DNA from 3 places in the Streptomyces sp. NPDC048606 genome. Region 1 is predicted to be linked to each of the others. Evidence: riboswitches for the same ligand, from Rfam matches in the RefSeq annotation. Region 1 holds a riboswitch; each other region holds the start of a gene.

Region 1 (9,951 bases):
GCTCGGGCATGGGAAGTACGGACCTTTCGGGGGCGCGGTACGCGGGGCGGGAACGGGAGGAGCGGGCGGAACGGGAGGAACGGGAGGAGGGAACGGGGCGGTCGGGGGTCCGGCGCCGGTCAGGTGCGGACTTCGAGCAGCGGGACCAGCTGCTCGGCGGGGGTCATCGACCCGTGCATGCCGGCGAGGGCCGACTCGTTCGGCTCGTTGCGGGAGGCGGTGATCGCCACGTCCGCCTGGGCCGCCGCGATCACGTCGCCGATCCGGCCGAGCACCCGCTCGTCGCATTCGCCCGGCGCGCCGAACCAGCCCAGCTCCAGGGCCTCTTCGCGGCTCGCGACCCAGAACCGGTCGCCGAGGACCTCGCGCCACACGGTCAGGACGTCGGCCTCGGCGCCCGGCACCGCGTAGACGTGCCGGGCCCGGCCCTCGCCGCCGAGCAGGGCCACGCCCGCGCCCAGCTCCCAGTCCTCGTCGAAGTCGATCCGGGAGTCCTCGTCGAAGGGGACGTCGACCATGCCGTGGTCGGCCGTCACGTACAGGGCCGTGCGCGGCGGGAGTTGCTCGGCGAGCCGCTGCACGAGCCGGTCCACGTACATGAGCTGGCCGCGCCAGGCGTCCGAGTCGACGCCGTGCCGGTGGCCGGCCCCGTCGAGTTCGCTGTAGTACGTGTACACGAGCGAGCGCTCGCCGGCGGCGAGCTGGATCGCCGCGAGGTCCATCCGCTCCTCGCCGGTCATCCGGCCGTGGAAGGTCCCGCCGCTGAGGGCGATCTTCGTGAGCGGGGTGGTCTGGAAGGCGGGCGAGGAGACCTGGGCGGTGTGCACCCCGGCCGCGTCGGCGAGCTGGAAGACGGTCGGGTACGGCTGCCAGGGCTTCGGCTGGGTCCACGGCTGCCAGCGGAGCTGGTTCATCAGCTCGCCGGAGGCCGGGTTGCGCACGGCGTAGCCGGGCAGACCGTGCCGGGCCGGGGGCAGACCGGTGCCGACGGAGGCCAGCGAGGTCGCCGTGGTCGCCGGGAAGCCGGAGGTGATCGGGCGACCGGTGCCGCCGCGCGAGCCGGCGAGCAGCGAGGTCAGGTACGGGGCCTCGTCGGGGTGGGCCTTGATCTGCTCCCAGCCCATGCCGTCGACCAGGAACACGCAGTTGCGGTCCGCCGGGGTCAGCTCGGCGATGCCGGCCGTGAGACCGGGTACGCCCTGACCGGCCGCCAGGGTCGGCAGCAGGTCGGCGAGCGAGCCGGTCCCGTAGTGCGGGACCGGGGCGCCGGCGAGGTCGAGGAGTTCCGGTTCGTCCTGCCAGTTCGGCGGCGCGGAGTACGACATCAGCGGGTGGGGCCCGAGGTGGCGGCGGTGGCTTCGGAGAGGGCCTGCGCGAAGACCAGCGTCTGGCGGACCGTCTCGGGGCCGTCGCCGGCCTCGCTGACGCGCAGGCTCAGGTCGTCGGCGGTGGAGTTGCCGGTGTAGCCGTGGTCGGAGTCACAGTTCGGGTCGCCGCAGGCGGCGGGCTCCAGGTCGATGCGCGAGACCGCGCCCCAGCCGATGGTGAGGACGACCTCGCGGGGCAGCCGGCCCGGCGTGTAGGACTCCGGGTTCGCCACGACGCGGCTGAGCACCACGGAGGAGATGCTGGAGAGCTTGACCGACTCGGTCGAGGTCGTCGCGTACGGCGACGGGGAGCCGGCGTCGGCGGCCTGCTCGTCGGTGTGGCTCACGATGAAGCGGTTGCCGGTCAGGACCAGGACGGTGACGTGCCGGCGCACCTCGTTGGAGTCGAAGGTGGTCTCCTGGTGGACCAGGTACGACGAGATCGGCTCGCCGCCCACCGCGGCCTCCACCGCCTCGGCCACGAGGGCCGGGTAGTAGCCGCTGCGCTCGATCGCCGCGCGCAGCCCCTGGGTCGTCGTACCGGATTTCGCCATGGGGTCCATCCTAAGGCCCGTACGGGGTCCCCCGACCTGCCCCGTGCTCAGTAGCTGGGGAGGGTGCGCGGGCCGAGGTCGGTCCGGGCGGGCGGGTGGGCGATGCGCACGGTGGCGCTGAGCACGGAGAGGCCTTCCGTGGCGACGACGACGGGCTCCAGGGAGATCCCGGTCACCTCGGGGTGGTCGTCGACGAGGCGGGACAACCGCAGCAGCAGTTCTTCCAGGGCCGGGGTGTCGACGGGGTCGCTGCCGCGCCACCCGAACAGCAGCGGCGCGGTGCGGATGGAGCGGATCAGGGCGGCCGCGTCGCGGTCGGTGGCGGGGACGAGGCGGTGCGCGGTGTCGCCGAGCAGTTCGGAGGCGACCCCGGCGAGGCCGAAGGAGAGGACGGCGCCGGCCGCGGGGTCCATGACGGCCCGGACGACGGTGTCCACCCCGCGCGGCACCATCGCCTGGACCACCGGGAGCAGCTCGGCCGGGGTGCCGAGGGCCTCGGTGAGTTCCTCGTAGGACCGCCGCAGGTCGGCTTCGGTGGCCAGGTCCAGGCGTACGCCGCCCAGGTCGGCGCGGTGGCGCAGGTGCGGGGCGGTGGTCTTGAGGGCGACCGGGTACCCGAGGACGCGTGCCGCGCGGACGGCGGCGTCGGGGCTCGGGGCGGGCAGGGTGGCGCGGACGCGGATGCCGTAGCGGGCGAGCAGCTCGCGGGCGTCGGCGTCGTCCAGGGTGAGGACGGCCCCCTCCTCGACCCCGGCCAGGAGGGCGGCGAGCCCGGCGGCGGCGCCGGCCTCGTCGATGTCCTCGTACTCGGGGACCTGGCCGGCCTCGGCGGTGGCGCGGCGCCAGGCCCCGTAGCGGACGGCCTCGGCGAGGGCCTTCACGGCCCGCTCGGCGGCGGGGTAGGCGGGGATCCGCCCGGCGGGGGCGCGGTCGGTCGGGGGTTCGGGCTCGGGGGACGCGGGCTCGGGGGCCTGCGGCGTCGGGGCGGGACTCGGGGCGGGGCGTGCCGGCGCGGGTGCTCCGACGGCGGACAGGGCCTCGACCAGGGCGGCGAGTTCCACGTGCACGACGGCCACCGGCTTGCCCGGGACCTCGGCCACGGCCTGGCGCAGGGCCTCGGCCAGGTCGTCCGCGAGGGCGCGCTCGCCGACCCAGGGGATGGCGGTGACGACGACCGCGTCGCAGTCCGGCGAGGCCAGGGCCGCCGAGAGGGCGGCGCGGAAGTCGGCCGGGGAGGCGGCGGTGGTCAGGTCGAGCGGGGGCAGCGGGCGCAGCCCCTCCGTCAGGCAGGCGTCGTAGGTGAGGACGCCGAGGGACTCGGAGTTGCCGAGGATCGCCACGCGCGGGCCCGCCGGCAGGGGTTGCCCGGCCAGCAGCAGGCCGACGTCGACCAGCTGCGTCACGGTGTCGACGCGGATGACGCCGGCCTGGCGCAGCAGTTCGGAGACGGTGGCCTCGGGGAGGCGGGTGCCGGGGACGACGTGGCCGGCCGGGGTGTGCCGGCCGCCGCGGGCGACGACCACGGGCTTGACGGCGCCGGTGCGGCGCGCGAGGCGGGTGAACTTGCGGGGGTTGCCGAGGGTCTCCAGGTACATGAGGGCCACGTCGGTGGCCTCGTCGTCGTACCAGTACTGGAGGATGTCGTTTCCGGAGACGTCGGCCCGGTTGCCGGCGGAGACGAAGGACGACAGTCCCTCGCCGCGTCTGAGCAGGCCCGACAGGAGGGCGATGCCGATGGCGCCGGACTGGGTGAACAGGCCGATGCGGCCGCGCGCGGTGGTGGGGACCGGGGCGAGGGAGGCGTTCAGCTCCACGTCCGGGGCGGTGTTGATCACCCCGAAGGCGTTGGGTCCGATGAGCCGCATACCGTACGAGCGGACCTGGCGTACGAGTCGACGCTGGCGCTCCAGTCCGGCGGGGCCGCTCTCCCCGTATCCGGCGGACAGGACGACGAGGCCCTGCACCCCGTGTTCCCCGCAGGCGGCGACCGCGTCGGGGACCCGGTCGGCGGGGACGGCGATCACGGCGAGGTCGACGGGGGACGCGATGTCGGCGAGCGTGCGGTAGGCCCGTACGCCGTCGAGGAGGTCGCCCTCCATGCCGGGGGCGCGGGCCTCGTTGACGGCGTAGAGGTGGCCGTGGAAGCCGCCGTCGCGCAGGTTGCGCAGGGCGGCGGAGCCGACGCCGGAGCCGGAGCGGCTGACGCCGATCACCGCGACGGATCCGGGGGCGAGCAGCCGCTGCACGGAGCGGGCCTCGGCGCGCTGCTCGCGGGCGCGCTGGACGGCGAGGGACTCGGCGGTGGGTTCGAGGTCGAGGGTGAGGTGGACGGAGCCGTCCTCGAAGCTGCGCTTCTGCTGGTAGCCGACGTCCGTGAACACCTTGATCATCTTGGTGTTGGCGGGCAGCACCTCGGCGGCGAAGCGACGGATGCCCCGCTCGCGCGCGACGGCGCCGATGTGTTCGAGGAGGGCGGAGGCGACCCCGCGGCCCTGGTGGGCGTCCTGGACGAGGAAGGCGACCTCGGCCTCGTCGGCGGGGGCGGAGGCGGGTCGACCGTCGGGGCCGATGCGGTCGAAGCGGACCGTGCCGATGAACTCGCCGCCGATGGTCGCGGCGAGCCCCACCCGGTCCACGTGGTCGTGGTGCGTGAAGCGGTGCACGTCGCGGTCGGAGAGCCGGGGGTAGGGGGCGAAGAAGCGGTAGTACTTCGACTCGTCCGAGACCTGCTCGTAGAAGCTGACCAGCCGCCCCGCGTCCTCGGTGGTGATGGGGCGGATCCGGGCCGTGCCGCCGTCGCGCAGCACGACGTCCGCTTCCCAGTGGGCCGGGTACGAGGGGTCCGACGGCATGGTCATGGGGTCACCCTAAGGGGCGGGGCGACCGTGTGTACGAGTACGACGGGCGGGGCCCGGTCGGCGCGCGCGGCGAACCCGGCCACCCGGGGCGAACCAGGGCAAGCTGGGGAGGGTCGAACGGCGGTGGATCCGGGCCGAAGGTCGGTCCGAGCATTCCGGGTGTCGTGAGAGACTGGTCTAGACAACCGTAAGAACCTGAAGGGCATCACCATGGCAGAGCGCCGCGTCAACGTCGGCTGGGCCGAGGGCCTGCACGCTCGTCCCGCCTCGATCTTCGTCCGGGCGACGACCGCTTCCGGCGTCCCGGTGACCATCGCGAAGGCGGGCGGCGACCCCGTCAACGCCGCTTCCATGCTGGCGGTCCTGGGCCTGGGCGCCCAGGGCGGCGAGGAGATCGTCCTCGCTTCCGAGGCCGAGGGCGCGGACGCGGCCCTGGACCGTCTCGCGAAGCTGGTCGCCGAGGGCCTTGAGGAGCTCCCGGAGACCGTCTGACCCTTCGGGTCCGGTGGTCCGCCACCACGAGCACGAAGGCCGCAGCCCCCGCCGTGACGGCGGGGGCTGCGGCTTTCGTGTTCCACGACCGCGCGCGGGGGCGCCCCGGTCCGAGGCTCCGGACGAACCGGTGCGGGATTTCGTGAATGACGGAATCCGGGGATCCCGGATTACCGAGGCGCGGCAGCGCGAGAACACGAGAGCGCGGAAACGCGGAAAGCACGGAAGGCGGAAGGTGGAAATACCTGCCGCCCCTTCCCGAAATTCCGGACCGTCGAATTCGACGGGAATCCCGCTCCGCCCTTTGTATACGGCCCGCGTTAATTCCCACCGCTCGCCGTGTTTACGGCACGTTGCGAAGTCCTCACCCGCGGCCGGTGCGCCCGCACCACCGTGGCGGCGTGCTGCGCGGTCAGGGCGCGGGCCCGTTCCGCGTCGCCGCGCGCCACGGCGTCCACGATCGCCCCGTGCTCGGCCCAGGAGTCCACGGGCCTGGCCGGGGCCTCCACCGCGTACATCCAGGCGATCTTGTGCCGGGTCTGGGTCAGCAGGGCGATCAGCCCGGGGCTGCCCGAGGCCTGGGCCAGCGTCTCGTGGAACCAGCCGCCCAGGGCCCGCAGGTCCTCGCCCTGGCCCTGCCTGGCCCGCTCCTGACCCAGCCTGACCAGTCCGCGCAGCACCTTCAGGTGGCCCTCGGTGCGCCGCCGGGCCGCCCGGGAGGCCGCCAGCGGCTCCAGCAGCACGCGCAGCTCCAGGAGGTCGGCCGCCTCCTGTTCGGTCGGCTCGGCCACGCAGGCGCCCGCGTGGCGGCGCGTGGTGACGAAGCCCTCGGACTCCAGGGTGCGCAGCGCCTCGCGGACCGGGACGCGGGAGACCCCGTAGCGGCGGGCGAGCACCTCCTCGGTGAGCCGGCCGCCGGGCGCGAAGAAACCGGAGACGATGTCGTCGCGGATCGCTGTGCATACCGCGTGCGCAGGAATACGCAAGGCCGGACCTCCGCTGCATTTCGACGACCGGCACCCTCGCCGGGATCGTGACCGTGCTGCGACTCTATTGCAATGCGCGAGGATTTCCGAGGCGGGCCGGAAATTCGAAAAACATTCCGCGGGACCGGGGGACGGGACCGGGACACGGATCGGCCACCGGCTGCGGGAATCGGCCACCGGTTGCGGGGAACGCGGACCGGGAACGCGGAAGGCCCCGGCTCGATGAGCCGGGGCCTTCCGTCAGGTGCGTGGGTGCGCGGTGCGGGTCAGATGCCGACGCCGTGGTTGCGCAGGTACGTCAGCGGGTTGATGTCCGAGCCGTACGAGGCGCCCGTACGGGCCTCGAAGTGCAGGTGCGCGCCGCTGGAGTTGCCCGTGTTGCCGGACAGGCCGATGACCGTGCCGGCGCCGACCTGCTGGCCGACGGAGACGCTCAGCGAGAACATGTGCCCGTACTGGGTGTAGGTGCCGTCGTTGTGGCGGATGACGACGTTGTTGCCGTACGCGCCGCCCCAGCCGGCCTCGACGACCGTGCCGGCGCCCACGGCGTGCACGGAGGTGCCCTGGCCGACGGCGAAGTCGATGCCGGTGTGGCTGCCGGAGGACCACATGCCGCCGCCCGCGCCGTACGAGGTGGTGACCGCGGCGTTGACCGGGGCGACGAAGGCGTTGGAGCGCTTGCGCTCCTCCTCCTTGGCCTTGGCCTCGGCGGCCTCGCGCTCGGCCTTGGCCTTGGCCTCGGCGACCTCGGCGACGCGCTTGGCCTCGGCGGCCCGCTGCTTGGCCTCGGCCTCGGCCTGCGCCTGGGCGGCGACGGCCTCGGCGGCGACCTGCTGGGACTCGGCCTGGACCTCGAGGTCGTCCTGGAGACCGTCGGCGACGACGATCGCGTTCTGGCCGGTGTCCTCCATGGACGGGGCGGAGTTGTCCGCGGCGAAGGCCGGGGCCGCGATGCTGCCGACCACACCCGTGGTGGCGAGGGCGGCCACACCGGCGATGCCGGCGGTCTTGCGGCTCAGACGGCTGGAACCACGGTGCTTACCGGCTGCACGACTGCCAATCGCCATGAAGGGGGTGATCCTTTCCTTCCTTCTCGCCTACCGGGTTAGCTGACGGGTTCGGAGCAGGAAGGTCTCCTACGGGCCCCCTCTTGCGAGGCGGTCCGATTCACCCCAGGGACTGATGGGTCCCCGGCTCCCCAGGCTCGCGCCTGACGGGGACTCGGCGATCGCTGCCCGGTGCCGCGGGGGTGCGGCGCGTATCAACTGACGGACAGCACGGCCGACGCTAGGCGGATCATCAGCCAATCGCCAAACAGACGAGCCTTTTTGTTGCGTACGCCACACCGCATACACGCAACCACGCCACCAAACGGACAAAAAAGCCCCCGCCGGGGGCTCCGGCGGGGGCTCTTTGTCACACGGCTGGTGTACGACCCGAAATCACGGTCGAATCGGACTCGACGCGCCCCGGGAAACGCCGCGTTGGCGTCTCCCGGCGGCCTCGCGGGACCGCCGCCGGATCAGTTGGTGACGACGGTGACGGCGCCGATCCCGAGGGCCCGCACGGGCTCCTCGATCTGCGCCGCGTCGCCCACGAGGACGGTGACCAGGCGGTCCACCGGGAAGGCGCTCACGACCGCGGAAGTGGCCTCCGCCGTACCGGTTTCGGCCAGCCGCGCGTACAGCCGGGCCTGGTAGTCGTCCGGCAGCTCCTGCTCGACCTGGTCGGCGAGGGTGCCGGCGACGGAGGCCGCCGTCTCGAACTTCAGCGGGGCCACGCCCACCAGGTTCTGCACCGCCACGTCCCGCTCGGCGTCGGTCAGGCCGCCCTCGGCGAGGGTGCGCAGCACCTGCCACAGGTCCGCCAGCGCCGGGCCGGTGTTGGGGGTGTCGACGGAGCCGCTGATGGCCAGCATCGAGGCGCCCTTGCCGTCGGCGGTGGAGCGCAGCACCTGGCCGAAGGCGCGCACGCCGTAGGTGTAGCCCTTCTCCTCGCGCAGCACCTTGTCCAGGCGGGAGGTGAGGGTGCCGCCCAGGCAGTACGTGCCGAGCACCTGCGGGGCCCACACGATGTCGTGGCGGTCCGGCCCGATGCGGCCGATCAGCAGCTGCGTCTGGACCGCTCCGGGCCGGTCGACGATGACGACGCGGCCCGTGTCGTCGGCGGTCACGGGCGGCACCGGGAGGGGCTCGGCCGTGTCGCCGGTCCAGGTGCCCAGGGTGTCGGCCAGCACGGCGTCGAGGTCGATGCCGGTCAGGTCGCCGACGACCACCGCGGTGGCGGTGGCGGGGCGCACGTGGGCCTCGTAGAAGGCGCGTACGGCCCCGGAGTCGATCCGCGCGACCGTCTCCTCGGTGCCCTGGCGGGGGCGGGACATGCGCAGGGAGGCCGGGAAGAGCTGCCGGGAGAGCTCCTTGGCGGCCCGCCGCTGCGGGTTGGCCAGCTCGTGCGGGATCTCGTCGAGCCGGTTGCGCACCAGGCGGTCGACCTCGCCGTCGGCGAAGGCGGGCGCGGCGAGGGCCTCGGTGAGCAGGCCGAGGGCCTTGGCCAGGCGGGAGGCCGGGACCTCCAACGAGACGCGCAGGCCCGGGTGGTCGGCGTGCGCGTCGAGGGTGGCCCCGCAGCGCTCCAGCTCGGCCGCGAACTCCTCCGCGCTGTGCTTGTCGGTGCCCTCGGACAGCGCCCGGGCCATGATCGTGGCCAGGCCGTCGAGGCCGGCCGGCTCGGCGTCGAGCGGCGCGGCGAGGTTGACCTCGACCGCGACGACCTGCTGGCCGGGGCGGTGGCAGCGCAGCAGCGTCAGGCCGTTGGCCAGGGTGGAGCGCTCCGGGGCCGGGAAGGCCCAGGGCCTGGCCTCGCCGGCCTCCGGGCGCGGGTGGAAGGTCATGGTCACGGCTGCGGTGTCGCTCACTGGTCCGCCCCCTCGTTCTCGTGCTCGTCCTCGTCGGACTCGTCGTTCGCGGATCCGGCCGCCGGCTCGTAGACGAGCACCGCGCGGTTGTCGGGGCGCAGTCGGGCGGCGGCCACGGCCTGCACCTCCTCCGCGGTGACGTCCAGGACCCGCCCGACGGCGGTCAGCGCCAGCTGCGGGTCGCCGAACAGCACCGCGAAGCGGCACAGTTCGTCGGCCCGGCCGGCCACCGTGCTCAGCCGGTCCAGCCACTCGCGCTCCAGCTGTGCCTGGGCGCGCTCCATCTCCTCGGCGGTGGGGCCCTCCTCGGCGAAGCGGGCGAGCTCCTCGTCCACGGCCGCCTCGATGGCGGGCACCTCGACGCCGCTGGAGGTCTTCACGTCCAGCCAGCCCAGCGAGGGCGCGCCGGCGAGGCGAAGCATGCCGAAACCGGCCGCGACGGCGCTCTGGTCGCGGCGTACGAGGCGGTTGTGCAGGCGGGAGGACTCGCCACCGCCCAGGATCGTCAGCGCGACGTCGGCGGCGTCGCAGTCGCGGGTGCCGTCGTGCGGCAGCCGGTAGGCGGCCATCAGCGCGCGCGCCGGGACCTCCTCGACGATCTCCTCGCGCAGCTGCCCGCCCATGACCTCGGGCAGCGAACCGTCGCGCGGCGGCTGCTTGCCGTCGTGCGCGGGGATGCTGCCGAAGTACTTCTCGACCCAGGCCAGGGTCTGCTCGGGGTCGATGTCGCCGACCACCGACAGGACGGCGTTGTTGGGGGCGTAGTACGTACGGAAGAAG
Region 2 (9,951 bases), on a different contig from region 1:
GCTGGCCGTCGTGTCGGACGCGACCTTCGGGGACTTCCCCGAGGCGAAGGTGATCCGGGTCGAGGTCGACGAGGACCTCCCGATCGGGCGGCTGCTCGACCGGGTCGAGGCCCGACTCCGCGCGCCGGGCGAGACGGACAGGGCGGACGGGACGGACAGGGCAGACGGGGCCGGCGGGACGGGCGGCGGCGAAGGCCCCGCGGTCTGCGTGGTCCTGTCGGACCGCCGGCCCGGCCTGACCTACCTGCCGTTCCCGCCCGGCGCCTTCGCGACGGCGCCGGTCTTCGTCCGGGAGGGGGACGGCGTCGTCCTCGACACCTCCACCCGCTCGCCCGAGGCCGTGCACGCGACGGTCGCCGAGGCCTTCGTCCGGCAGGTCGGGCGGCTCGCGTCCGACCTGGACCGGGAGCCGCCCGGGCGGATCGTCGCCGACCTCGCCCTGCTGACCGACGCCGAGGCGCGCGCCGTCGTCGCGTGGGGCGACCACACAGGGCCGGGCCCGGCGGAGGCCCTCGGGATCCCCGCCGCCGTCGAGCGGGCGGCCCGCGACCGGCAGGACGCGATCGCCGTGGACGACGGCGGGCGACGGCTGACCCATCGGGAACTGGACGAGCGGGCCTCGGCCTGGGCCCGCGAACTGGTGCGGAGGGGCGTTTCCCCCGGCGATCTCGTCGGCGTCTGCCTGAAGCGCACCGTCGACCTCGTGGTGGCCCTGCTGGCCGTGCTCAAGAGCGGCGCCGCCTACGTCCCGCTCGACCCGCACTCCCCCGACGAGCGGCTGCGCCACATCGCCGAGGACGCCGGGCTCGCCCTCGTCATCAGCACCGTCTCGACCTTCCCCGCCGGGCCCGGTACCCCGGTGCTCGCGCCGGCGGCCCTGTCGGCGGGTGCGCAGGCGGCGCCGGACGTGGAGCTGCCGGTCGTCGGTCCCGACCACACCGCCTACGTCATCTACACCTCCGGGACCACCGGCCGGCCCAAGGGGGTGGTCGTTCCCCACGGCAACGTCCTCGCCCTGATGGAGGCCACGCGCGGGGAGATGGCCCTCGGCCCCGACGACGTGTGGAGCTTCTTCCACTCGGCGGCCTTCGACTTCTCGGTGTGGGAGATCTGGGGCTGCCTGCTGACGGGGGGCCGGCTCGTCGTCGTACCCCACCTCGTGACGCGTTCGCCCGAGGAGTTCCACGCCCTGCTGGTGCGCGAGGGCGTCACCGTACTGAGTCAGACGCCGTCCGCCTTCGCCGCCCTGCTGGAGCACGACGCGCGGGAGGCGGGCCCGGCGCCGCGGCTCGTCGTCCTCGGCGGCGAGGCCTTCGACCCCCGGATGCTGGGCGGCTGGTTCCGGCGCCATCCGGTCGGCGAGAGCCGTCTGGTCAACATGTACGGGATCACCGAGACCACCGTGCACGTCACCCTCCACGACGTCCTGCCCTGGGCTCCCACGACGCACCTCCACCGCGTGGGGCGCCCCCTCGCCGGCTGGTCCGTCTCCGTCCGGGACGCGCGGGGAAGGCCGCTGCCCCCGGGCGCGCTCGGCGAGATCTGGGTGGGCGGGGCGGGAGTGGCGCGGCGCTACCTCAACCGGCCGGAGCTCACCGCCGAGCGGTTCGTGGTCGACGCCGTGAGCGGCCGCCGGCTGTACCGCAGCGGCGATCTGGGGCGGCTGCGGCTCGACGGCTCCCTCGATCACGCCGGGCGCCTGGACGACCAGGTCAAGATCCGCGGGTTCCGCATCGAGCTGGGGGAGGTGCGCTCCGTGCTGCTGGACGATCCCGATGTCGCGGACGCCGCCGTGATCGTCCTGGGCCGGGAGGACGGTCCGGCCCACGCCCGGCTCGTCGCCTACCTGGTGCCCGCCGACGGGGCGGGGACCACGGCGGACGTCCGCCGTCGCGTCGCGGCCCTGCTGCCCGACTACATGGTGCCGGCGGAGCTGATCGCGCTCCCCGCGCTGCCGTTGACCCTCAACGGCAAGCTGGACCGGGCGGCGCTGCCGCGACGCTCCCCGACCGCCGCCGTACGGGAGGAGGGCGCGGCCCCGGGGCCCGGAGCGGCGACGTCCGAGACCCTGGAGCGGGTCCTCTCCGTGTGGCGCGCCGTCGTCGGGCCGCACACCCGGGCGGACGACCACTTCTTCGAGAACGGCGGCAACTCCCTGCTCGCCGTACGGCTCCTGGGCGCGTTGCGCAAGGCGGGCCTGGGCTCGGTGGCGGTGCGGGACCTCTACGCCCGCCCCACCCCGAGCGGGCTGGCGGCACGCCTCGCCCCGGAGGGTTCCCGGTGACGGGCCGTCGTCCGTCCTGACGTGCGCCCGCCCGGGCCGGGCGGGCGCGCGGCGGCCGACGCTCCCCGGTCCGGGGCGTACGCCGCTCCGGACCGCGTGCGCGCCCCGCTCCGGTGACGGCCCTAGGAGCCGACGGCCTCCGGTTCCCCTCGCCCGGCCGGGCCCGCCCCGGGTCCGGCCGCGGCGACCGGGCCGGCGGACGCCGGGGCCGTGACGGACCGCCCGGCCGCGCCCGCGACGGGCTCCGGCGCGGGGGTGACGCCCGCGACGAAGGGCCGCCACCAGGCCTCGCCCGGGGCGTCGGCCGCCCCGGGCTCGAAGGGCTGTCCCGGGATCGGCAGCGCGACGGCGGCCCCGGCGGCCCCGGCCGCGGCGACGGTGCCCTCCCCGGGCTCGTCCCACGGGTGCGGGGCCAGGTTGAAGGTGCCCCAGTGGATCGGCAGCATCGTGCCGCGCGCGACGCCGCCCTGGAGGTCGAGGTGGGCCCGCATGCCCTCCTCGGGCGTCATGTGGATGTCGGGCCAGTACTCGGAGTAGGCGCCGATCTGGATCATCGTGGCGTCGAAGGGGCCGTGGGCCTCGCCGATCTCCCGGAACCCGGGGAAGTAGCCGGTGTCCCCGCTGTGGAAGATCCGGTGCTCCTCCCCCGCCACGACCCAGGAGGCCCAGAGGGTGAACTGCTGGTTGCGCAGTCCGCGCCCGCAGAAGTGGCGGGCGGGCGTCGCGGTGAGGGTGAGGCCGGCGACCTCGGTGGCCTCGTTCCAGTCCAGTTCCCGCAGGCGGTGCGCCGGGACGCCCCAGCGCTCCAGGTGGGCGCCGACGCCCAGCGGGACGGCGAAGACCGTGTCGGTGCCGGCGAGGGCCTTGATCGTGGGCAGGTCGAGGTGGTCGTAGTGGTCGTGCGAGATGACGACGACGTCGACCTCGCCGAGCGAGGCGAGCGGCACGGGGACGGGGTGCAGCCGCTTGGGGCCCGCGAAGGGGAAGGGCGAGCAGCGCTCGCCCCACACCGGGTCGAACAGGACGCGACGGCCGTCGATCTCCGCGAGGACGCTGGAGTGGCCCATCCAGGTCAGCCGCAGACCGCTCACCGGCGGCTTGGCCAGTTCGGCGAGGGTCGTCGGGTAGACGGGGATCGGCGCTCCGGGGTTGCGCCGGACCCGCTGTTCCTTGTGGAAGTAGATCCGCGCGAACTCGGCCTTCGACCCGGCGGGCCTGACCCGGGTTCCCAGGGGGTTCACGAAGGCCCCGTCGGCGAAGTTCGGCGAGCGCAGGATCCGCTCCAGTCGCGCCCCGGTGGGGTCCGCGCCGAAGGCTTCGGGCCGCAGGGCGCGCAGCCGGGGACGCAGGGGTCGGGAGCCGGTCAAGGCGCCTCCTGGGGAATGTGCGGGTCGGTCTGGTACGGACGTGCTCCGTACTCCGTACCAGACCAACGCGCACCGACGCCGGAGGATTCCGCCCGGGTCGGCTACAGCGGCAGCAGGTCCGGGCGCTTGGCCTCGACGTGGTCGCCGGAGGACTCCCCGCGCAGCCGGCGGCCGATCCACGGGACGAGGTGCTCGCGCGCCCACTGGATGTTGTCCCGGGTGACGTCCACCGAGCCGCGCGGCGGCGTGGGCGGCCAGGGCTGGTCCGGGTCGGCCGGGACCTCGTAGCCGAGGACCTGCGCCGCGCGCAGCGCGACGCGGGTGTGCCCCTCGGGCGAGAGGTGGAGCCGGTCGCCGTCCCAGGCGCGCCGGTCCTGCACGGACCTCAGCGACCAGAGGTCGAGGACGGGGCAGTCGTAGCGGTCGGCGATGGCGCGCACGTGGGCGCTGTACGTGGCCACCTTGCCCCGGAGGTGCTTGAGGACCGGGACGCCCCGGGTGTCGAAGCCGGTGGTGATCATGACCTGGCCGACGGCGCCGGTGAGGTCGGCGACGGCCGCCTCGAAGCGCTCCGCCACGTCGTCGGGGTCGGTGCCGGGCCGGATGATGTCGTTGCCGCCCGCACAGAAGCTGACGAGGTCCGGGGCGAGGGCCTTGGCCCTCGGGACCTGGTCGGCCACGATCTGGTCCAGGAGCTTGCCCCGCACCGCGAGGTTCGCGTACCTGAAGTCGTGCTCGTCACGCCGATCCGCCAGGAGTACGGCGAGCCGGTCCGCCCAGCCGAGATACGAGTCCCCGGGTCCCGGGTCCCCCACGCCTTCGGTGAAGCTGTCCCCGATCGCCGCGTACGAGCCGATGGTCTTGAGTGTCGTCTTCGTCGCTGCCACGGGAACCCATCCTTCACCCCCGAAAGCAACCTACGCCAACGTAATGAGGGGTTGACGGACCGTGATCTATACCACCCGGGGGATAAGGAATAAGTACAGATGGGGCCGGGACCCCCCTCAGGCCCCGGCCCCACGTTCCCCACCGCCCGTCGGCGGTTGTCCTCAGAGGCTGACGCCCTTCGACCGGAGGTAGGTCACCGGGTCGATGTCGGAGCCGTAGGACGGGCCCGTGCGGATCTCGAAGTGCAGGTGCGGGCCGGTCACGTTGCCGGTGGCGCCGGAGAGTCCGATGCGCTGGCCGGCGGTGACGCTCTGGCCGACGGATACGGACAGCGAGGACAGGTGGCCGTACTGGGAGTACTTGCCGTCGGCGTGCCGGATGACGACCTCGTTGCCGTACGAGCCGCCCCAGCCTGCGGAAACGACGGTGCCCGCGCCGACCGCCTTCACGGTGGTGCCGGTGCTCGCGGTGAAGTCGACGCCGGTGTGGTAGCCGGAGGACCACATGCTGCCGCCGAGGCGGTACGGGGTGGTGACGCCGCCGGCGACCGGGGAGACGAAGGCGCCGGCCTTCGCCGGGGCGGCCGGGGCGGCGGGGGCCGCCGGGGCCTTGCCGACGGAGCGCGGGGCCGGGACGGTCTTCTTGACCGGGGCGGGCTTCGGCGCCGGGGCGGCCTCGGGGGTCGCCCCGTCGGCGGCGTCCGCGCCGGAGGAGTCCTCGTCGCCCGCCTGGGTCCCGGTGGAGGAGCCCTGGGTCGGCGCGGCGGGCGCGGTCGACGCCCGCGGGGCGGGGGTCCGGCCGGCCGCGCCGTCGAGGGTGAGCTTCAGGCCGGGGTGGATGAGGGAGGGATCAGAGCCGACGGCCTCGCGGTTGTCGGCGTAGAGCCGCTCCCAGCCGCCGGTGACGTGGCGCTCGGCGGCGATCTTCGAGAGGTGGTCGCCCGGCACGACGGTGTAGACGGTCGGCGCGGCGGCGGGAGCCTCGGCCGGCGCGGCGACGGGGGCCGCCTCGGCCCGCACGGGCGCGGCGGCCGGGGTGTTCGACGTGGCGGCGGGACCGGTGGCGTGGGCGCCGCCGGCTCCGATCAACGGCAGCGCGAGCGCGGCTCCGCCGGTGCCGGCCACCGCGATTCCGCGGGACAGGGAACGGGACTTCGGACGGCGGTGCTTACCCTTTCCGGGCATGGCGAATTCCTCTCCGTCGCCTGCGAGGTGAGCTGTCGGGTTCGGACTGGAGATGTCCGGCCGTATCCGTCGAGGACGTGTACGGCTTCACCCCTAGCCGACCGGATGGGATCCGGTACGGCGGCTTACCTGGTTCCCCCGCTCCTGCCGCGCGCGTCGATGGTCGGGTGCGGTTCCCGGGCGGCGGCAGGATTAGGCGGTCCACCCGGATCGATCGCGAAGGTAATCGAGCGGGACCGTGGCCAACAAGCCGCCGATTCCCCGACGCATTCACGGGGAAGGGGAATCGAGGCAATTCCTGTCACCCTCCGTTTGTTCCGGACCATCAACAACCGCCCCGGCAAGGCAATTCGCATTTCGTGATCAGGCACGCACGGTCACCGTATGATCTGGCTCACGGAGTCCGGCACGATCTCGCCTCCCCCTATGGCAAGTTGGCCCCAACCAGCGTAATTCGGACAACACAGGACTAGATGGAGGAGCACACGTGACCCAGCTGATACCCCCGCCCCTTCCGCCGCGGCCCGAACCGGAGCCGGAGCTGATCGGCGTGCGCAACTTCCGTGACGTGGGCGGGTTGCCCACCGCCGACGGACGGAGGGTCAGGCCGGGACTTCTGTTCCGAAGCGGACATCTCGCGCATGCCACCGAAACCGGTGCAGAGTTCCTCGGCTCCCTCGGCCTCCACACCGTCTTCGACTTCCGCAACCGCGCCGACCACGCCCTGGAAGGGGCGGACGTCGAGCTGCCGGGCGTACGGAACGTGAACATCCCGCTGTCGGATCCCGCCGACGGCCGCGAGTTCTGGAAGATGGTCCGCGAGGGCGATCTGGCGCAGCTGCGCGCGCTCCTGGGCGAGGGGAGGGCCGCCGCCCGCATGGCCGAGTCGTACCGCACCATGGTGCGCACCCGTACCGCCGAGCACAGCCGGGTCGTCCACGCGCTCGCGCACGACAGCGTGCCGGCGCTCATGCACTGCGCGGCGGGCAAGGACCGGGCCGGTCTGTCGATCGCGGTCACCCTGCTGGCGCTCGGGGTCGAGCGCGAGGCCATCGTGGCGGACTACCTGGAGTCGAACGCCCCGCACCGCCGCTACCGGGTGCGCCGCGACGACGAGGCGGAGGCCCGCACCCCCGAGGTGATGGAGCTGCTCTCACCGCTGTTCGACGCGCGCGCCGAGTACCTCCTCGCGGCGTTCGAGGCCATCGACGGCGGGTGGGGCGGTGTAGACCGCTACCTCGCCGAGGGTCTCGCGCTCGCGCCCGAGACCCTGGAGCGACTGCGCGGACGGCTGCTGGAGCCGTAGGACCGCTCCCCCGCGGGGCCGTGCGGGCCCCGCGGGAAGCCGCGGTCGTCAGCGGTTGGCGACGGCCTGTTTGACCAGCGTCCGGCCGAAGTCCCACATCAGCGAGCCGCCGCCGTGGGCCTCGTCCATGACCTCGCGGAAGGCCCCGACGAAGCGGTCCACGTCCCCCTCGTCGACGATCAGCGGCGGAATGAGCTTGATGACCTCCAGGTGGTCGCCGGAGACCTGCGTGAGGATCCGGTGCCGGCTCAGCAGGGGCGCCACGACCATCTGCGCGAACAGACCCTTGCGGGCGGCCTGGAGCATCGTCCAACGGCCGCGCAGCCCCAGCGAGGACGGCCGGCCGAACTCGATGCCGATCATGAGCCCGCGCCCGCGCACCTCGTGCAGCAGCTCGTACTCGTCCACGAGCGCGGCGAGCCGACCGCGCAGCAGGTCGCCGGTGGCGCGGGCGCGGGCGACGATCCCCTCGTCCTCCATGACGGACAGGACCGCGAGGCCGGCGGCCATCGCCTGCGCGTTGGAACCGAAGCTCGCCGAGTGCACGAGCACCCGGTCCATGGAGGAGTAGACGCGCCGGAAGATCCAGTCCTTGCCGAGGGTGGCGCCGATCGGCACGTACCCGCCGGAGAGGGCCTTGGCCACGCACACGAGGTCCGGTTCCACGCCCGGCTCGTGCTGGTACGCGTAGAAGTCGCCGGTGCGCCCGAGGCCGGTCTGCACCTCGTCGGCGATCAGCAGGGCCTTGTGCCGGTGGAGCATCTCCTGCGCGGCGAGCAGGAACCCCGGCGGGGCCGCGTGCACCCCCTTGCCCTGGACGGGTTCGACGATGAGCGCGGCCACGTCCCCGCGGGCCAGCTCCCGCTCCAGGGCCGTGAGGTCGCCGAGGGCGATCCTCGTGTCCGGGAGCAGCGGGGCGAAGCCGTCGCGGAAGCCGGCCTCGCCGTTGACGGACAGGGAGCCGGTGGTGAGCCCGTGGAAGGCGTGGTCGCAGTAGAGGACCCTGGGGCGGCCGGTGGCGTACCGGGCGAACTTCAGGGCGGTCTCCACGGCCTCGGTGCCGCTGTTGCCGAAGAAGACCCGGTCCAGGTGGGGGCTGTGCGCGAGGAGCCGCTCGGCCAGCAGTCCGGGCAGCGGCGGGCAGTCGAAGCGGGTGAGGTCGGCGAGGCCGGCGTCGAGGACGTCGTGCAGGGCGCGGCGGACCACCGGGTGGTGGCGGCCCAGGCCCATCACCCCGAATCCGGCCAGCATGTCGAGGTAGTCGTTGCCCTCGGCGTCGAAGAAGTGCGCGCCCTCGGCCCGCGTGTAGACCTTGTCGAAGCCGATGGTGTGCAGCATCCGGGGCAGCTGGGGGTTGAGGTGGCGGGCGTGCAGCTCGTAGCGTTCCCCGCCGCGCTCGGCCAGCAGCGCGGCGAGGTCGAAGCCGCCGGCTCCGCCCTGCGCGGCCGTCATGACGAGGCTTCCCGGTTGCCTCCGATGGTCTCGCGGGCCGCGCGCAGGGACTCCTTGAGGGACCCCATGGTGGCGAGGACGGCGGTGGGTTCGTAGCCGCAGTGCGCCATGCAGTTGGCGCAGCGCGGGTCCTTGCCGCGGCCGTACTTGCTCCAGTCGGTGTCCTCGATGAGTTCCCGGTAGGTGGGGACGTACCCGTCGCTCATCAGGTAGCAGGGGCGTTGCCAGCCGAAGAGCGAGTAATTCGGAATGGCCCAGGCGGTGCAGGGGAAATCCGCCTTGCCTTCCAGGAAGTCGAGGAAGAGCGGGGAGTGGTTGAGGCGCCAGCGGCGCCGGTTTCCGCCGGCGAAGGCCTTCCTGAACAGTTCGCGGGTCTGTTCGACGCCGAGGAAGTGTTCCTGGTCGGGGGCCTTTTCGTAGGCGTAGGCGGGCGAGATCATCATCTCGTCGACGCGGAGGTCGTCATTGAGGTAGTTGAGGACCTCGATGATGGTCTGGGGGGTGTCGGTGTTGAAGAAGGTGGAGTTCGTGGTGACCCGGAATCCGCGCCGCTTCGCCTCCTTGATGGCGGCGACCGCCTCGTCGAAGACGCCTTCCTTGGCCACCGATTCGTCGTGGCGTTCGCGCAGTCCGTCGATGTGGACGGCGAAGGCGAAATACGGGGAAGGGGTGAACTTCTCGATCTTCTTGCGGAGCAGCATGGCGTTCGTGCAGAGGAAGACGTACTTCCGCTTGGCCACCAGCTGGCGCACGATCTCGTGGATCTGGGGGTGCATCAGGGGCTCGCCGCCCGCGATGGACACCATCGGCGCGCCGGACTCCAGGACGGCGCCGACCGCCTGGGCCACGGGCATGCGCTGCTTGAGCACTCCGGCGGGGTGCTGGATCTTCCCGCACCCCTCGCACGCGAGATTGCAGGCGTAGAGCGGCTCCAGTTCGACGATCAACGGGAACTTCTCACGCTTGCGGACCTTCTGTTCGAGCAGATAGGTCCCGACCCTGATGGACTGTCGCAGTGGCATGGCCATCTGGCTCACCTCCTGGGGAGCAGCAACGAACGGTGCCAGTCATAAAAAGCAGGCAGTACGGCACGCAACACACGGAAGGCCGATATTCCACCGCGAACCGTGCCGATACGGACGAGCTCGTGCTCCGGAGCGTCCACGATCACCCGGACGGCCGCAACCGGGCGGGCGCCGCCCCGGGTGGCGGTCCACAGGGTCGCGGCGGACTCCATGTCGACGGCGAGGGCGCCGCCGGCGCGCAGCCGGTCGCGCTCCTGGCCCCGCACGACGTGGTCGGAGCCGATCAGGACGCCGGTGTGCACGGTGCGCCCGGGTGCGGCGCGGGCCAGGGCCTCGGCCAACAGGGCGGTGCCCGTGCAGGTCACGGAGCCGCGCGGGTCGCGCACCGTCTCCGCGACGACCAGGTCGCCCGGGTGCGTGCCGGGCACCAGGCCCGCGCAGAACC
Region 3 (9,951 bases), on a different contig from region 1:
GGCCGTCGTCGCGGCGGCCTGCGCCACCAGGACGACGCCGAGCACGGCGGCGGCCGGGGCGATCAGCCGGCGGCGTACGAGGGCCCACCAGGCCAGGCCCGCCAGGAGCAGCCCGCCGCAGAACAGACCGGTCCCCCAGGGGGTGGCCAGGGGGCTCGCCGCCGACCACAGGGCGGCGGCGGTGAGCAGGCCCGCGCCGCCCGCGAGGGCGCGCGGCGCCGGCGGGCCGCAGGCCAGTCCCGTCCAGGCGGCGATGACCACGATCCCGGCCAGGACGAAGGTCTGCCGGTACGCGCTGCCGTTCGGGGTGGCGAAGACGTGCCAGGCCAGGTGGGTCGGCGCCCACTGCAAGGACAGGGCCACCGCCACCACGAGCCCGGCCCACCACCACCGCACCCGCGCCGGCGCCGCCCGGTGGAAGGGCAGCGCGGCCACCAGCAGCAGCGTCCCCGTCCCCACGAAGACGGCGGGGGAGTTGAAGGAGTACGTCGCCGGCATCAGCCGGGCGAACAGGTCGGCCCACGGCACCGGTCCGAACTCCCGCGACCACCCCGGGTAGGCCTGCTTCGAGCTGAGGAACAGCGGCACCAGCACCGGCGCCGCCAGGGCGATCCCCAGCAGGCAGGTCACCGCCCCCCGGGCCGTCACCCGGGCGCGCTCGCGCCACCCGTCGCGGGTCAGCACCACCCGTACCACCAGCACCAGGGCGGCGCCCAGCGTCGCCATGTAGGCGGTGTAGAAGTTCGCCGTCCAGCACAGGGCGACCACCAGCACCCCCGTCACCGGCCGCCGCTCGCGCAGGGCCCACTCGCCGGTCAGGCACAGCAGCGGGAAGGCGATCAACCCGTCCAGCCACATCGGGTTGTAGGACGCCTCGATCACCGACCAGCCGCACAGCGCGTACGAGGCCGCCAGCAGCCCCGCCGCCCACCGCGGCCCACGCCGCTGGGTCAGCAGCAGCCGGGCCATCACGGCCGCGGCGACGGCGATCTTGAGGACGGTGACCACGTACACGGCGAGGTCGATGTCCTCGCGCGGGAACAGGGCGACGAGCACGGCGAAGGGGCTCGTCAGGTAGGTGCCCCAGTCCGGCAGGAAGGAGCTGCCGAAGCCGGACTGCCAGTTGAAGAGGAGACCGCCGTCGGCCCGCCCGTGCAGCAGGTCCCACAGGTGCGCGTGGAAGGGCACGAACTGGTTGCCGAGGTCGTTGACGCTGCGGTGGCGCGGACCGTACGGGAACACCCGCGCGACCGCGTCCCCGGCGCAGACGGCGACCGCCGCGAGCAGCGCGGCCAGGGCCGGGCCCGAGGCGCCGGCCAGGAGGGCGGCCGGGCGGCCGGCGGGGCGCGGGGGTCGGGCGGTCGCGTCGCCTCGGGCGGTGTGGTGCGGGGAGAGCTGCGAAGTCGACATGGTGGTCCCGACCATCGCAGCAACGGAGGGCCCGGCGGTAGCCGGAGGGTGAACTCGCACCCCAACACCCCCGTAATCGTTGGTCGAACCGGTGGCCCGTACCACCCTGACCTCATACCATCGATCACCGCACGGCCTTGTGCACCGACGCACAATCTCCCGGCCCTGGAGGCTCCTTTGCACCGTCGCACAGCGCTCTCCGTCTCCGCCGCCCTGCTCGTGGCGGCCCCCCTGCTGTCCGCCTGCTCCGGCGAGACCCGCCCCGGCACCGCGGCCGTCGTCGGCGGTGAACGCATCACCACCTCCGCCCTCCAGGCCCAGGTCAACGACGTCCGCACCGCGCAGAACCGTTCCGATCAGAGCGCGCAGCTGATCGGGGCGACCGCCGGTCTGGAACGGCTCAAGCTCAACAAGATGATCCAGACCGCCGTCCTGGAGCGCGCTGCCAAGGACGCCGGGGTCAGCGTGAGCACCAAGGAGATCGAGGACGTCCGCAAGGCGCAGCTCGAACAGGCCGGCGACGAGAAGACCCTCGCCAAGGCCGCGCTGGAGCAGGCGCAGCTGGCCCCCGGCCAGATGGACGCCGACACCCGCTTCAAGCTGCTGCGCGACAAGCTGTTCGCGCACTACGGGAGCCAGGAGGCGGCCCTGACCAAGCTGGGCGAGGCGGCGAAGGCCCTGCACATCGAGGTCAACCCGCGCTACGGGCGCTGGGACGCGCGGCAGATCATCCTGGGCGACCAGCAGACCCCGTGGATCACCCAGCGGACCGTGCCCGAGGAAGCGGCCCCCGCCGGGGCCTGATCCCGCCGGCCGGAGGTAGGTTCGGAGGGTGACCGACCACACCGCCGAACCCGCCCCCGTCCCCGCCGACGCCGCCACCGCCGCCCCCGACGCCCCGGCCGGCGCGGACACCGGCCGGATCGTCCTGCTGACCGCCAGCCACCGGGTCGCCCCGGGCCTGCTGTCCTGGCCGGCCTGGCGGACCCTGCACGCCGCGGACCGGGTGCTGTGCGCGGACGCCGACCACCCGCAGCTGCCGTACCTGCGCGAGGCGGGGGTGGAGGTGGCGCACGAGGCGCCCGACGCGCACGCGCTCGTCGAGGCCTGCGCCGGCGGTCGCACCGTCGTGGTGATCCCCGGCGGCGAGGGCGATCGGCACCTGACCGACGGGCTGGCCCGCCTCGCGGGCTCCGGCCGCGTCGACATGCCGGACCTGGAGCTGCTGCCCGGCTCCTACGACCTGCCCGGTGCCCGGCTGCTCGACCTGGTCCAGGTGATGGACCGGGTCCGGCGCGAGTGCCCGTGGACCTCGCGGCAGACGCACGAGGGACTGGTGAAGTACGCCATCGAGGAGGCGTACGAGCTGGTCGAGGCCATCGAGGACGGGGACCGGGCGGCGCTGCGCGAGGAGCTCGGGGACGTCCTGCTCCAGGTGTTCTTCCACGCGCGCATCGCGCAGGAGGGCGCCCCGCTGCGCGGCACGGCCGGGCCGGACGCCGAGGCGGCGGGAGCGGGAGAAGAAGAAGGGGAGGAAGGGGACGCGGACACGGACGTGGACGCGGCGCCGTTCTCCATCGACGACGTGGCCGGGGACCTGGTCGCCAAGCTGATCCACCGCCACCCGCACGTCTTCGGCGACGCCGAGGCCGAGTCCCCCGAGGACGTCAACGCCCACTGGCAGGCCACGAAGGCCGTCGAGAAGCGGCGCGAGTCGGTCACCGACGGCGTCCCGCCGGCCCAGCCGGCCCTCGCGCTCGCGGCCAAGCTGGCCGGCCGGGCGCGTACGGGCGGCGTGGAGGTGGAGCTGCCCCGGGGCGAGGGGGTCGGGTACGAGCTGCTGGCGCTCGCGGCGCGCGCCGAGGCGAGGGGGATCGACCCCGAGACGGCGCTGCGCGGCGCGGCCCGCGCCTACCGGGACGCGATCCGCGCGGCGGAGGGCGTCGGCCGCTGACGCGCCCGCCGGCGGCCCGCCGCGGCGCCCGGATCCGGCGGGGCCGGTCGGGGGCCCTTCGGGCTCAGCGCGGGCGCGGGGCGCGGGCCGAGGGGTTGTGCCACTGGGGGGCGGGCCGGTTCAGGAACCACTCGCCGAAGCCCACCGGCCGGGCGCGGCCGACGGCGGCGGCCGGCAGGGCGTCGTGGAAGAGGCGTTCGGGGAGGGTGCCGAGCTCCTCCAACAGGTGGGCGGTCTCCTCGACGAACTGCGGGGGCCCGCTCAGGTAGACGTCCTGCTCCGGCCACATGCCCCGGTGGCCGAGCGCGGTGGCCAGCCGGTCGGTGGCCTGGTTGCGGTGCTGTCCGGGGGCGGGGGTGATGTAGGTGACGGCGAGCCGCCCGAGGCCGGCGGCGTACGAGTCGATCAGGGGCCGGTCGTAGAGGTGGGCGGCGTCCCGGGCCACCACGAAGAGGCGTACGTCGTGATCGGGAGGGTGCTGGACCAGGTCCTCCAACATGGCCCGGATCGGTGCCCAGCCCGTCCCGGCCGCGATGAGGGTGACGGGGCGGCCGGTGCGGCGCAGGGTCAGCGCCCCGCCGGGGGCGCCGAGCCGCAGCACCTCGCCGGGCAGCGTCTCGCGGACCAGGGCGTTGCTGAGCCGGCCGCCCTCGATCCGGCTGACGTGGAGGTCGACGGTGCCGTCGGGGCGGGGCGCGTTGCCGAGGGAGTACGTGCGCCAGGTGGTCGGCACCCGGGTGCTGGCGACGCTCACGTACTGGCCCGGTACATAGGGGAGCGGCGTGCGCGGGAGCAGGGTGAGGACGCCGATGTCGCGCCCGTAGCGCAGGTGGCGCACGACCTCCGCTTCCCACCAGGGCGGGTCGGTGCTCTCGGCGGCGCCGGCGGTCATGGCGTCGGCGATCATGGCGTAGGCCTCGGTCCAGGCCTTCTCCACGGTCGGGGTCCAGGCCTCGCCGGAGGTCTCGGCGAGCGCGGCGAGCAGGCTGGCGCCGACGGCGGCGTAGTGCTCGGGGCCGACGAGGAACTTGCGGTGGTCGCGGCCGAGGTCGCGTAGATAGGGGACGAGGGTCTCGGTCTCCAGGTGGGCGACGACGTGGGTGAGGGCGGCGAAGAGCCGGTCCCGCTGCCGTTCCATGTCCTCCAGGGACGCCGGGAAGAGTTCACGTATGCCGGGGTTGTGCCAAAAGAGGTGCGAGTAGAAGAACTTGACCGCGTGCTCGGCCCGTCTCTCCACCACCGCGAAGCTGCTTTTCAAGATCCTCACGTCCACAGAACCGAAAGTAGGAGCGTCGAGGAAGCCGAGGTCAAGCGATGGTCGATCTACGGACAGCCGCGACGAACCGCGCATATGGGGTGGGCGGCGCGGCCCGGGATACGGTCGTCGGGTGCATGAGCAGACCTCCGCGAACCAGCCCACCGCCCCCGACGGGGCCGACGTCCCCGAGGCGCCGACCCTCTTCGACTGGGAGTTCGCCACCGATCCCTACCCGGCCTACGCCTGGCTGCGCGAGCACTCCCCGGTGCACCGCACCCGGCTCCCGAGCGGGGTCGAGGCCTGGCTCGTGACCCGGTACGCCGACGCCCGCCAGGCCCTCGCGGACCAGCGCCTGAGCAAGAACCCGGCGCACCACGCGGAGCCGGCGCACGCCAAGGGCAAGACCGGGATTCCGGGGGAACGCAAGGCGGAGCTGATGACGCATCTGCTGAACATCGACCCGCCGGACCACACCCGGCTGCGGCGGCTGGTGTCGAAGGCGTTCACCCCGCGCAGGGTCGCCGAGTTCACCCCGCGCGTGCAGGAGCTGACCGACCACCTCATCGACGGGTTCTGCGCGAAGGGGGAGGCGGACCTCATCCACGAGTTCGCCTTCCCGCTCCCCATCTACGCCATCTGCGAGATGCTCGGCGTACCGCGCGAGGACCAGGACGACTTCCGCGACTGGGCGGGGATGATGATCCGCCACGGCGGCGGGCCGCGCGGCGGGGTGGCCCGCTCCGTGAAGCAGATGCGCACCTACCTCGGGGAACTGATCCACCGCAAGCGGGACGATCTGGGCAACGACCTCATCTCGGACCTGATCCGGGCCAGCGACCACGGCGACCACCTCACGGAGGCCGAGGCCACGGCGATGGCCTTCATCCTCCTGTTCGCCGGCTTCGAGACGACCGTGAACCTCATCGGCAACGGCGTCCACTCCCTCTTCATGAACCCCGACCAGCGCGCACGCCTCCAGACCTCCCTCGCGGCGGGGGAGCGGGCCCTGTTGGAGACCGGGGTGGAGGAGCTGCTGCGCTACGACGGTCCGGTGGAACTCGCCACGTGGCGGTTCGCCACCGAGCCGCTGACCCTGGGAGGCCGCCGGATCGAGACCGGGGATCCCGTGCTGGTGGTCCTCGCGGCGGCCGACCGCGACCCCGAACGGTTCGCCGAACCGGACATCCTGGACCTTTCCCGAAGTGACAATCAGCACCTTGGATACGGGCACGGAATCCACTATTGCCTCGGCGCCCCGCTCGCCCGTCTCGAAGGGCAGACGGCCCTGGCGACTTTGCTGACGCGTCTGCCGGATCTGGAACTTGCCGTTCCCCCTACGGACCTGCGCTGGCGCGGCGGACTGATCATGCGTGGCCTGCGCACCCTTCCCGTCCGCTTCACACCCCGAAACGGATGAGCGGAGCGGCGGGCTCCTGACGGAGGGCGGATCGGGAGCCTCCGGGGCGGCGGTTGACCGTAAGTCAGTCACCGATCGAACTTGTGACATCCGTTCGAAGGCGGCTAGGTTCTGCCGTTACCCCGCCGTTATGCGAAAGGTGCAGCCTCATGCTTCCCGGGAACGGCCGCCACAGACGCCCCCGCCAGGTACCCGCACTGGTGGTCACCGCAGGAGTGACCGGCTCCGCTCTGGCCCTGCCGCTGCTCGCCGCCACGAACGCGAGCGCCGCCGACACCGCCACGTGGGACAAGGTCGCCGACTGCGAGAGCGGCGGCACCTGGAGCGCCAACTTCGGCAGCGGGGCCTACGGAGGCCTCCAGTTCACGCTGGAACAGTGGAAGAACGCGGGCGGACTCGCCTACGCGGAGCGCCCGGACCTCGCCAGCCGCTCCCAGCAGATCGCGGTGGCCGAGCGCGTGCTCGCCTCCCAGGGCCCCCAGGCCTGGCCGCTGTGCGCCGCCTCGGCCGGGCTGACGCAGAACGGTCCGGCCGCCGCCGTCGACCCGGGCGACGCCAAGACGCCCGCTCCGGTGGCCCCCACCCCCTCGCGCCCCGACCACTCGGTGCCCGTCACCGGAACCGACCGGCCGACGGACTTCGGCGCCCCGACGCAGCAGCCGGGCCAGGGCCCGCTGGCGCCGAGCCCCAGCGTGCTGCCGGACTACCCGCTCGGCCCCTCCAGCGGACTGCCCGTCATGCCCGATCCGGACTACACGACGCCGCCGACCACCCCGACGGTTCCGCCGACCACCGCGCCGGTCACCCCGACCGCGCCCGTGGACCCGGCGAACCCGACCGCGCCCGTCACCCCGACCACCCCCGTGGACCCGGCGAACCCGACCGGCACCCCGACGCCCACCGCCCCGGCCGTCCCGGGCGTCACTCCCGCGCCGGGTGCCACGCCCGCCCCGGGCGCCACGCCCACCGCGGGCACCGAGGCGACCGACGGCGCCGGCAAGCACCGCGGCCCGGCGGCCGTCGAGGTCCCCGGCGCCCCTGGCACCCCGTCAGCGGCCACCCCCGCGCCCACGTACACCGTGAAGGCGGGCGACAACCTGGCCACCATCGCGAACGCCAACGGCGTCAAGGGCGGTTGGAACCAGATCTACAAGGCCAACGAGCAGGTCATCGGCGGGGACGCGGACCTCATCAAGCCCGGCCAGAATCTGGATCTAACCAAGAAATAGGGGCAGTTCGGACACCCGTAAAGAGTTGAATGTCCGTTATCGGTAAATGAGACATGCGTCTCTTCCGGTCAACTGGCGTGTCACGTTCCGGAACTTCCGCAAACCGGGCTCTCACCTGCGAAAACACGCCTTCCCGGAGGGCAAGTAGGCCGGTTTCTCCCTGATGTCACACGTTGAACATCGGGGAGAGACCTGTCTACCTTCTGAATCGCTCACCACCGTGGGCACCTTCGACCGCATCGCCGAATCCTGCCGGCGGACGGGGGGAACAGTCGTCGCGCAAGCGCCGAAGGCAGGAGCGGGGGAACCAAGGTAGGCGCCGGAACGGCTCGTCCTCGGACGGGACTTGACCGGCTAGGGGTTAAGCCGTGCGCTCGACGCACGACCGGGCAACTCATCCGCCCGAACCCGACAGCTCACCTCGAAGGCGTCGGTGAGGAGAACCTCATGCTGCTTTCCGGCAAGGGCAAGCACCGCCGCGGCTCCAAGGCCGTCCGCATCGTCACGCTCGCCGGTGTCGCCGGTGTCGCCGTCGCCGCCCCGCTGATGACCGCGGGCACCGCCAGCGCCGCCACCGCCTCCGAGTGGGACAAGGTCGCGCAGTGCGAGTCCGGCGGCAACTGGGCCATCAACACCGGCAACGGTTACTACGGCGGTCTGCAGTTCTCCGCCTCCACCTGGGCCGGCTACGGCGGCAAGGCGTACGCCGCCACCGCCAACAAGGCCACCAAGGCCCAGCAGATAGCCATCGCCGAGAAGGTCCTCAAGGGCCAGGGCAAGGGCGCCTGGCCGCACTGCGGCGTCGGCCTGTCCAAGTCCGCCTACAACGGCGGCGGCTCGACCACCACCCCGGCCAAGCCGTCGAAGCCGCAGACCAAGCCCGAGACCTCGAAGCCGGCGCCGGCCAAGCCCGCGAAGCCGGCCACGCCGAAGGTCGAGAACCAGTCCTCGAAGCCGTCGACCTCGAAGCCGGCCACCCCGGCCCCGAAGCCGTCGACCCCGAAGACCGAGGCCGGCACCGGTGCGGGCACCGTGCAGACCGGCAACGGCTCGTACGTGGTGAAGGAGGGCGACACCCTCGGCACCATCGCCGCCGCGAACAACATCAAGGGCGGCTGGGAGAAGCTCTTCCAGCTGAACAAGGACATCGTCTCCGATGCCGACCTGATCTTCCCGGGCCAGAAGCTGAAGCTCAGCTGAATCCCGGCGTAACGGCCGCCCCGACCGCACCGGTCGGGGCGTCCGGAGCACCACGACGCCCGGCGCGCGAGCACTCGCACGCCGGGCGTTCGGCGTGTCCGCACACCGGGCCCGCGCGCTCGGTCCGCGCCCGCGTCGGGCCGCTCCGCGCACCCGTGTCGGACCGGCCCGACACCCGGAGCGGACCGCTCCGCGCCCGCTTCGCTCCCGTCGCGCTCGAAAGAACGGGAGACCTATGTCCGGGAAGAAGGGTATTCGGGCCCTTTTTCGTCCCAGGACCCGGGCGGTCGGCGGGCCCACTGCCCGGAGCCGGTTAGGCTCTAGTCGGCAGGGGCCGTCCCACGGCCCGACACGCCACCGCACACCCAGCGTCACATCCCAGAAGGAGATGCTCGTGCCGTCCATCGACGTCGTCGTAGCCCGGGAAATCCTGGACTCCCGAGGCAACCCCACGGTCGAGGTCGAGGTGGGCCTCGACGACGGCAGCACCGGCCGTGCTGCCGTTCCGTCCGGTGCCTCCACCGGAGCGTTCGAGGCCATCGAGCTCCGTGACGGTGACCCCAACCGTTACCTCGGCAAGGGTGTCGAGAAGGCCGTCCTCGCCGTCATCGAGCAGATCGGCCCGGAGCTCGTCGGCTACGACGCCACCGAGCAGCGCCTGATCGACCAGGCCATGTTCGACCTGGACGCCACCGACAACAAGGGCTCCCTCGGCGCCAACGCCATCCTCGGCGTCTCCCTGGCCGTGGCGCACGCCGCCTCCGAGGCCTCGGACCTGCCCCTGTTCCGCTACCTCGGCGGCCCGAACGCGCACCTGCTGCCCGTTCCGATGATGAACATCCTCAACGGTGGGTCGCACGCCGACTCCAACGTGGACATCCAGGAGTTCATGATCGCCCCGATCGGCGCGGAGACCTTCTCCGAGGCCCTGCGCTGGGGCGCCGAGGTCTACCACACCCTCAAGAAGGTCCTGCACACCAAGGGCCTGTCCACCGGTCTCGGTGACGAGGGCGGCTTCGCCCCCAACCTGGAGTCCAACCGCGCCGCGCTCGACCTCATCATCGAGGCCATCAAGCAGGCCGGCTACACCCCGGGCAAGGACATCGCGCTCGCGCTCGACGTCGCCGCGTCCGAGTTCTACAAGGACGGCAAGTACGAGTTCGAGGGCCAGTCCCGCTCGGCCGCCGAGATGACCGACTACTACGCCGAGCTCGTCGAGGCGTACCCGCTCGTCTCCATCGAGGACCCGCTGTTCGAGGACGACTGGGCCGGCTGGAAGACCATCACCGACCGCCTGGGCTCCAAGGTCCAGATCGTCGGCGACGACCTCTTCGTCACCAACCCCGAGCGCCTGGCCCGCGGCATCGAGGAGGGCTCCGCGAACGCCCTGCTCGTGAAGGTGAACCAGATCGGTTCGCTGACCGAGACCCTCGACGCCGTCGAGATGGCCCAGCGCAACGGCTTCAAGTGCATGATGTCCCAC

What was found. Region 1 has a riboswitch for cyclic di-AMP ahead of AB0D01_RS00465 (M23 family metallopeptidase). Riboswitches for the same ligand answer to the same signal wherever they lie in the genome.
Positions count from the first base shown of each region.
Region 2: it holds a riboswitch for cyclic di-AMP, as region 1 does, so the genes downstream of both, AB0D01_RS11405 (LysM peptidoglycan-binding domain-containing M23 family metallopeptidase) here and AB0D01_RS00465 (M23 family metallopeptidase) in region 1, are expected to answer to the same signal.
Region 3: it holds a riboswitch for cyclic di-AMP, as region 1 does, so the genes downstream of both, AB0D01_RS12190 (transglycosylase family protein) here and AB0D01_RS00465 (M23 family metallopeptidase) in region 1, are expected to answer to the same signal.

Region 1 covers NZ_JBEZIB010000001.1:117,404-127,354, reverse strand. The annotation lists gene AB0D01_RS00495 (thymidine kinase) at 1-10, opposite strand, end outside; gene AB0D01_RS00490 (nucleotide pyrophosphatase/phosphodiesterase family protein) at 120-1,325, opposite strand; gene AB0D01_RS00485 (DUF5998 family protein) at 1,325-1,930, opposite strand; gene AB0D01_RS00480 (GNAT family N-acetyltransferase) at 1,969-4,779, opposite strand; gene AB0D01_RS00475 (HPr family phosphocarrier protein) at 4,990-5,271, shown strand; gene AB0D01_RS00470 (GntR family transcriptional regulator) at 5,592-6,257, opposite strand; gene AB0D01_RS00465 (M23 family metallopeptidase) at 6,524-7,324, opposite strand; cyclic di-AMP (ydaO/yuaA leader) riboswitch at 7,338-7,494, opposite strand; gene AB0D01_RS00460 (pitrilysin family protein) at 7,780-9,147, opposite strand; gene AB0D01_RS00455 (pitrilysin family protein) at 9,168-9,951, opposite strand, start outside.
Region 2 covers NZ_JBEZIB010000008.1:153,297-163,247, reverse strand. The annotation lists gene AB0D01_RS11420 (amino acid adenylation domain-containing protein) at 1-2,284, shown strand, start outside; gene AB0D01_RS11415 (MBL fold metallo-hydrolase) at 2,407-3,651, opposite strand; gene AB0D01_RS11410 (SGNH/GDSL hydrolase family protein) at 3,753-4,538, opposite strand; gene AB0D01_RS11405 (LysM peptidoglycan-binding domain-containing M23 family metallopeptidase) at 4,701-5,723, opposite strand; cyclic di-AMP (ydaO/yuaA leader) riboswitch at 5,728-5,892, opposite strand; gene AB0D01_RS11400 (tyrosine-protein phosphatase) at 6,211-7,029, shown strand; gene AB0D01_RS11395 (aspartate aminotransferase family protein) at 7,078-8,481, opposite strand; gene hpnH (adenosyl-hopene transferase HpnH) at 8,478-9,509, opposite strand; gene AB0D01_RS11385 (1-hydroxy-2-methyl-2-butenyl 4-diphosphate reductase) at 9,515-9,951, opposite strand, start outside.
Region 3 covers NZ_JBEZIB010000009.1:87,526-97,476, reverse strand. The annotation lists gene AB0D01_RS12220 (YfhO family protein) at 1-1,410, opposite strand, end outside; gene AB0D01_RS12215 (SurA N-terminal domain-containing protein) at 1,588-2,214, shown strand; gene AB0D01_RS12210 (MazG family protein) at 2,333-3,364, shown strand; gene AB0D01_RS12205 (globin domain-containing protein) at 3,429-4,631, opposite strand; gene AB0D01_RS12200 (cytochrome P450) at 4,753-6,039, shown strand; gene AB0D01_RS12195 (transglycosylase family protein) at 6,189-7,268, shown strand; cyclic di-AMP (ydaO/yuaA leader) riboswitch at 7,543-7,713, shown strand; gene AB0D01_RS12190 (transglycosylase family protein) at 7,716-8,468, shown strand; gene eno (phosphopyruvate hydratase) at 8,857-9,951, shown strand, end outside.